Regions from separate parts of the Alkalibacterium putridalgicola genome, predicted to be linked through region 1. Evidence: riboswitches for the same ligand, from Rfam matches in the RefSeq annotation. Region 1 holds a riboswitch; the other holds the start of a gene.
The links. A riboswitch is a leader RNA that binds a small molecule or an ion and turns the genes downstream of it on or off. The one in region 1 is predicted to bind FMN.
Positions count from the first base shown of each region.

Region 2: linked by a shared signal. The riboswitch ahead of ribD (bifunctional diaminohydroxyphosphoribosylaminopyrimidine deaminase/5-amino-6-(5-phosphoribosylamino)uracil reductase RibD) and the one ahead of AB4027_RS07375 (ECF transporter S component) in region 1 are both predicted to bind FMN.

Region 1 covers NZ_CP162615.1:1,560,940-1,564,792, forward strand. The annotation lists gene AB4027_RS07365 (helix-turn-helix domain-containing protein) at 1-746, opposite strand, end outside; gene AB4027_RS07370 (hypothetical protein) at 743-1,042, opposite strand; gene AB4027_RS07375 (ECF transporter S component) at 1,211-1,825, opposite strand; FMN riboswitch at 1,985-2,102, opposite strand; gene AB4027_RS07380 (ATP-binding protein) at 2,177-3,853, opposite strand, start outside.
Region 2 covers NZ_CP162615.1:709,570-713,422, forward strand. The annotation lists gene AB4027_RS03595 (acetyl-CoA C-acetyltransferase) at 1-765, shown strand, start outside; FMN riboswitch at 818-931, shown strand; gene ribD (bifunctional diaminohydroxyphosphoribosylaminopyrimidine deaminase/5-amino-6-(5-phosphoribosylamino)uracil reductase RibD) at 1,157-2,251, shown strand; gene AB4027_RS03605 (riboflavin synthase) at 2,252-2,902, shown strand; gene AB4027_RS03610 (bifunctional 3,4-dihydroxy-2-butanone-4-phosphate synthase/GTP cyclohydrolase II) at 2,923-3,853, shown strand, end outside.

The DNA of each region.
Region 1 (3,853 bases):
CGTCGCATCCTTTCGATCTCGACTAAACGAAAAGTGAAAAAATCCAGATCATCGATCAGAGTTTTCGCTTCAGCATATTTCACCGAGGGATTTGTTTCAAGTAATTCATGGCAGGCAGTAAAGTGTTGAGCTCGGATATACCGTTTAAAGTACGGCCAGTCGGTTATCAGAACGCATTCCAGTATGTGCTCTTTAATGGTATTGGCTTTCAGTTTTCTTCTTCTGGCAATTTCTTCTATGCCCTTACCTTCTTCAAGCAGATGCTTTGATATTCTTGCACTGTGACTTAAGCCCTCCTCACAATCCATATGGGTCGTTTCCCATAGTGACTTAAGCAGAGGATATCGGTCTCCATCTAATCGAGCTGATTTGTAACTGAGCTGATCAATGAAGACGGCATAGTGTTTTTGGGATAATCCAAATGTTTCCTGCATCTGACGGCTGGTACTCCCGCTGACATTGTAACCAGTGAGATGGCCGGCAATAAAGTCAGCCTCTTTGGGCAGCAACGTCTGGAAGAAGGCTCTCAGCTCTTTGAACCAGTCTGCAGTCAATTCATCCATTGACCTCCCCTGTTCTCCCAGCCACTTTTTCAGGCTTTGCTGATCATCCAGTGACGAAAGATAAGGCAGGTAATGCTTATTATTATTACTGTACTCTGAGAAGACCTGTGTTGTGAAAATCAGACGATGCCAAAAAAGCGGCTTAGTCGCCGAATAGCGCAACTGATCCAATTCGTTGTTCACTGGAAAAGCATCCGTAAAATTTTTTTGACTTTCGCCCCCTTCGCAGTCTGGCACAGACTCCCTTCATTCAAATCAACGAGCTCGTTCTCAAGAAGAGTATTTGTCAGACTCTCCCATTCTTTTAAAGAAAGATCCGGAAATAGGCCAAACAGAGTGTAGAGCTTATTTTTCTCAACATTAAACAGGACTGAAGGGGTACGCTTTCCTCCCGCGATTAGACTGAGCTGTTTAGCTGTCACACGCGTTTGCTCGTTAAACAAACTCAGTATGAATTTGAAAATAAAATCTTCTCTCACTCTTATGACACCTCCGCGGATATCCTTGCATATTTGATTCCTATTATAACATTATTTCAAGAATGTCTTAATGAGAAATATGACTTTTGTCAAAACAAAAAAAGAGAACAAACCATACCTTGAATCAATCGGGTATGATTTATTCTTTTTTAGAAAAAGTTTTTTTAATTAGTGCGTTTCATTAGCGACCATTCTGTGCGCCCGCTTTTTTTTATATTTTTTCTTCGTTTTATCCAGCCAAGGTTTAAGTTTGCTAAAGGCAACGTAGAAAACAAGTCCAACCAGTACACCTTTGATCAGGTTAAAAGGAACCACGGCTAATAGTAGATACGTACGCATAGGACCGACATCGAATCCCATAACAGCCATATAGGCTGGAGCAATAAACAGCCAGTTCAGTACCGACATCATGACTGTCAAGGACAACGTTGATGAAAAGATACCCGCTATTTTATTTTTTAACGATGAACCATGTTTGATGAGTACAAGGTAGATCGGCAGTGTAAACGAAACTGAAGCTATAAATGCCGCAGTATCACCGATCGGGAATCCCATTTCTCCACCTTTTTGGGCATAGGATAAGAGTGAGCGAATAAACGCAATCGTGATTCCTGCTGCTGGCCCATATACATACATGCCGAATAACACGGCTAAATCACTGAAATCCACCTTCAAAAATGGTGAACCAGGCAGTACCGGAAAAGCTAACATGGATATCACCCAGGCTAATGATGCTAACATGGCGACACCTACTAATTTCTTCGTCTTGCTGTTTGACATAATAAATCCTCCTGAAAGGATTCATCCTACTTAGGGTGAACTCCACTGAATACCACTGACATGCTGCTGCCCCCGAAAGATGAAGAAACAAAAAAACTCTGCTTGTCTCCATATTTCAGGAAGCAAACAGAGCTATAGACAGATTTATATTCAGTCAAAAAGCTCCATCTTCTTTATCCAGACTATACTGTCGGTACTGGAATTACACCAGTTCAGCAATTTTACTCGCTCGTGGACTATACCACCGGTAGGGATTTGCACCCTGCCCCTGAAGATGAATCATAATTATTTTATTTTCACTACTTATTATAATGGAATAACAGAATTAGTCAAGTGTTTGAATTGACATCCCGGTCACTCTTCTGAATCGTCTTCCTCGTCAGACATAGGGATGTGGATGATAAAGGCAGAACCTTCACCAAATGTCGACTCCACTTCAATGAATCCACCATGAGCTTCAATGATATTCTTGACCAGAGACAAGCCGATACCTGTTCCTTTGGCATTGGACGAATAATTATTCCGAGACTTATCTGCTTTGAAAAACCGGTCAAAGATATATGGCAGATCGTCTTCGGGTATGCCTGTCCCGGTATCCTTAACGATCATCACCACTTCATCCAGTTCTTCTTCTTTAAGCAGCTGAAGGGTGACGATTTTTTCACTTTTCTCTGTCATGCTGGTATGTCTGATTGCATTATTGATCAAGTTCACAAAAACCTGATCCATCTTATCTTTGTCAAGCATCTGGTGGATCGTTTCTTTCGGCGCTTCCATCTGGAGTGACACCTCAACATCACTCGCCATATTATCAAAACGGAACAGAAGATTACGCAGATAACTGTTCATATTGACTTCCGTCTTCTGCAATTCAATATAGCCGGCTTCCATCCGTGACAAGTCCAGCATTTCGTTCACCATCCGGTTCATACGCTGAGATTCATCTCGAATGATCTGAGCCATTTCTTTCTTTTCTTCTATGCTTTCCGCTACGTCATCGAGTATGGCTTCACTATAGCCCTGGACCATCACTAGAGGGGTACGTAATTCATGAGAGATATTATTGATAAAGTCGACTCTCATCCTGTCCAGACGATGTTCCTTAGTCAGATCTTTTGTGGAAACGACCAGACCACGGAGATCCTGGCTTTCACTTTCCAGTAGAGGCAGCACAGTCACCACATAATACGTTTCTTCCATCTCAATGGTAAACTCGACCGATGCTTTCTCTTGAATGACTTCATCCAGTTTTGCTTCTATATCAACAAATTCATCCTGATCTGAAAAATTCGATTCTTCGATCTGATAATGTGTGAGAAACAGATCACCAACAGGATTGGATAACAGAAGCGTTTTATCAGAATCGTAATAGATGATCCCGGTCTCGATATTATCCAGTATATGAGACAATAATTCTTTTTCCTGTTTAACGACCATCCGGTTCGTCTCAAGAGAATGTCCCATCTTATTCATCGCCATGGCCAGCTCAGACAAGTCATCCCGTCCTGAGATCGGGAGCTGATGACTGAAATCATCCCGCGCAAAGTCGAAAGCGATATTAGTCATGGCGTTGATCGGTTCTGAAACATTTCGTTTAAGGTAGATATAATAATATACAGCCGCAAAGATATGCGCCAGCACAAGACCGGTAAGCAGATAACTGATGCGTCTTTCCAGCGTTACGAGAAAAGACAAGTCTGCCCAGGAATACAGCAGCGCATCTTCCCCATCGATGACCGTTGGCTGTATGTGAAAGACATAGGGGATCGTAGCATCGTATTCGTCATTTTGGTCTGAGCGCATCTTAACGGACTCACTGGAATCAATAACGTCCATGATCCCTGGTTCCTCAGCGATCATTTCCTGTTCCTGTTCATCAAAGGGTAAGACCCACTCATCGTCGTTCGGGGTGTAAGTATCCTCCAGTAACAAGGCGAAATTCACTTGTGAATGAAAATTATTGATCGGCTCGATATTTTCCAATAAAAAATGCGGATCCGCAGTTGCCAGGCGTTCCACATTTTCTATGAT
Region 2 (3,853 bases), 850 kb from region 1:
GATGCTTTTGAAGGGTATCACATGGGTGTAACGGCTGAAAATATTGTGGAACGCTACGGCATCACGCGTGAAGAACAGGACAGTTTTGCCATCACATCACAAAAGCGTGCGATCGAAGCGGTGGACAATGGTTCATTCAAAGACGAGATCGTTCCTGTTGAAACAAAAGTACGTCGAGAGACGGTGGTCGTGGATACGGATGAATACCCGAACCGTAAAACATCTGAAGACAAACTGAATAGTCTGCGTCCGGCCTTTAAAAAAGACGGCTCCGTCACAGCGGGCAATGCGTCCGGCATCAACGATGGGGCCAGTGCGACCTTGGTCGTCGGTGAAGAATATATGGAAGCAAATGACTTGAAACCGCTGGTCGAGATCGTAGCCGTCGGACAAGGCGGTGTGGATCCTTCAGTCATGGGTCTGGGACCGACCCCGGCCATCAAGCAGGCAATGAAGAAAGCTGATATCACTTTTGAGGATATCGATGTGTTTGAACTGAATGAGGCCTTTGCTTCACAAAGTCTGGGCGTCATTAAAGAGATATCCGATGCATTCGGCGTCAGCAAAGAGTATATGCTTGAACGCACCAATCTGAACGGTGGTGCGATCGCTCTCGGCCATCCGGTGGGAGCCAGCGGGAACCGTATCCTGGTCACACTGATTCACATCATGAAAAAGCGCGGACTGAAATACGGTCTGGCTTCTCTTTGCATCGGCGGCGGTATGGGTGTAGCTGTTCTGGTGAAAAATACAGACGTCGAGTAAGTTATTATTGACAAGCTAACAGTTCCGCTATATCATTGAATGGACAAAACTAAATAGTCTTCAGGGCAGGGTGCAAGTCCCTACCGGTGGTATAGCCCACGAGCCGCAAGGCAGATTCGGTCAGATTCCGAAGCCGACAGTATAGTCTGGATGAAAGAAGACAGTATCAATGACATAACTATGAGTCTGAATGGTCCATGGAGGAGCGTTCAGATAAACTGACGTTGTATTTTGAATGCCCTGGAATTTTAAATTCCAGGGCATTTTTTATAGGGTCAGACAAGAGGGTCAGACTCTTTTGTGATATAGTTTTTTAAGTCAGAGACCTATTTGCGTTGCCCTGAATCTACAGTGATTCGGGGCTTTTTTAATGCAGGGAAAGGATAGATCAATGGATAGTAAATACATGAAACGTGCACTAAAACTGGCTGAAAAAGGGCGGGGGTTCACTTCGCCTAATCCCATGGTCGGTGCTGTGATCGTTAAAAATGGTCAGATCATTGGTGAAGGCTATCATGAAAGATTTGGTGAGGCCCATGCTGAGGTCAACGCGATCAGTTCAGCAACAGAATCAGTTGAAGGGGCAACGATATATGTCACCCTTGAACCGTGTTCTCATTACGGAAAGACGCCTCCCTGTTCCGATCTGATCATCGACAGGAAACTGAAAAAAGTCGTGGTCGCGGCAACCGATCCGAATCCACTTGTTTCCGGCAGGGGGCTCGATCGTCTGAGAAAAGCGGGCATCGAGGTCGTTGAAGGTGTGCTGGAAACAGAGAGCAATAAGCTGAACGAAGTGTTCAATAAATTTATCACGACCCAAACTCCCTTTGTCCTGATGAAGTATGCGATGTCCCTGGATGGCAAGATCGCAACGCATACAGGGGATTCGAAGTGGATCTCATCCGAGGAGTCCAGAGAACACGCGCATCACATGAGAGGCTATTTATCAGGCATCATGGTAGGCATCGGCACGGTCTTGAAAGACGATCCACAGCTCACCTGCCGGGTGCAGGGCTATCCGAATCCGGTGCGCATCCTACTGGATAGTCAGTTACGTGTCCCGCTTGATTCCAAAATCTTGAAAAATCAAGATGAAGCCCAGACGCTGATCCTCACAACAGAATATGCACCGCTGAGCATGCGGCGGGAGATAGAAAAACTGGGTGTGGAAGTTCTGACCGTTCCTGAACGGGATGAGAAAGTAGATTTGAAAGCAGCACTTTCTGAACTTGGAAAAAAAGGAATTGATAGTATCCTGCTTGAAGGTGGCGGCACCTTGAATGCAGCGGCATTAGAAGCGGGAATCGTGGATAAAGTCACTATCTATATCGCACCGAAAATCATCGGCGGTGCAGAAGCCATATCACCAGTCATGGGACGTGGAGTGGAAATGATGAAAGATGCCTATGGCCTGTCAGATATGCAGGTCACAAAATTAAATGAAGATATATTTGTAGAAGGCTATTTACGGGAGGGACACTGAATGTTTACAGGAATCGTAGAAGAGATCGGAGAATTGAAAAGAGTTAAGAAAGGTGCTAAATCAAGCGAACTGACGATCAAAGCTGATAAAGTCCTTGAGGATACTAAAATCGGTGACAGCATCATGACCAGCGGAATCTGTCTGACGGTCACCAGCATGACGGACACTGAGTTTACTGTCGACGTGATGTCGGAAACGCTGGACCGGACTTCTTTGGGTGATATGTCCAGCGGCAGTAAAATCAATCTGGAACGGGCACTTAATCTGCAGACCCGTTTGGGCGGACATATGGTCAGCGGTCATATCGACGGAACAGGCATCATTACTGATTTCAAAAAGGATGACAATGCGGTATGGGTCACGGTCAAGGCAGGCCCGGAGCTTTTGCGCTACATTATTGAAAAAGGATCGATAGCCATTGACGGCATCAGCCTGACTGTCGCAGCTGTCTCTGATAACGACTTCAAAGTTTCCATCATTCCGCACACGGCTGAAGAAACGACACTCCTTAAGCATGCTGTTGGCGATAAGGTGAATCTGGAAGTCGATCTGATCGGAAAGTATGTGGAAAAACTTCTGGGGCTGTCTTCCCAAAAAGAGGTCCAGAAATCAGCACTGACTGAAGCATTTTTAAAAAATAACGGGTTTTAATAAAAGATAGGAGCAAAGAGATGTTTGATAAAATCGAAGACCTGCTGGAAGATTTGAAGCAGGGGAAAAACGTCATCATCGTTGACGATGAAGACAGAGAAAACGAAGGAGACTTTGTGTGTGCCGCTGAATTTGCGACACCTGAAAACGTAAATTTTATGGCGAAATACGCCCGCGGACTGATCTGTATGCCGATGACTAAAGAGTATACAAAAAAACTGGGTCTGCCGCAGATGAGTTCATTGAACACGGATGAACATACCACAGCCTTCACGATTTCGATCGATCATGCAGACACAACGACGGGTATCTCAGCGGGTGAACGTTCGCTTACTGCCATGAAAACGGTCGAAGAAGGTGCCACACCGAACGATTTCAAGCGCCCGGGGCATATGTTTCCGCTGGAAGCAGTGGAAGGCGGCGTGCTGGCAAGAAACGGTCACACAGAAGCCACCGTCGACTTGATGCGTTTGTCTGGACTTAAACCCGTTGGCTTGTGCTGCGAGATCATGAATGACGATGGATCGATGGCCAGACGGGATGATCTGCTTAAGATTGCAGAAGAACACGACCTGAAAATCGGGACGATCACAGATCTGATCGAATACAGAAAAGCCAACGAAGAGCTTATCGTACGAGAATCAAAGGCCAAGCTTCCAACGAAATATGGTGACTTTGACATTTATGCTTATGAACATAAATTCACAGGGGAGCATCATGTTGCTTTGGTCAAAGGGGATGTTTCCGATGGCGAACCAGTCTTGACCCGTATACATTCCGAATGCCTGACGGGCGATGTCTTTGGTTCGAAAAAATGTGACTGTGGAGAACAGCTGGAAACAGCTTTAGAAAAAATCGCTGAAGAAGGTCGCGGTGTCCTCGTTTATATGCGTCAGGAAGGGCGCGGTATCGGTCTGGTCAATAAAATCAAGGCGTATGCCCTTCAGGATC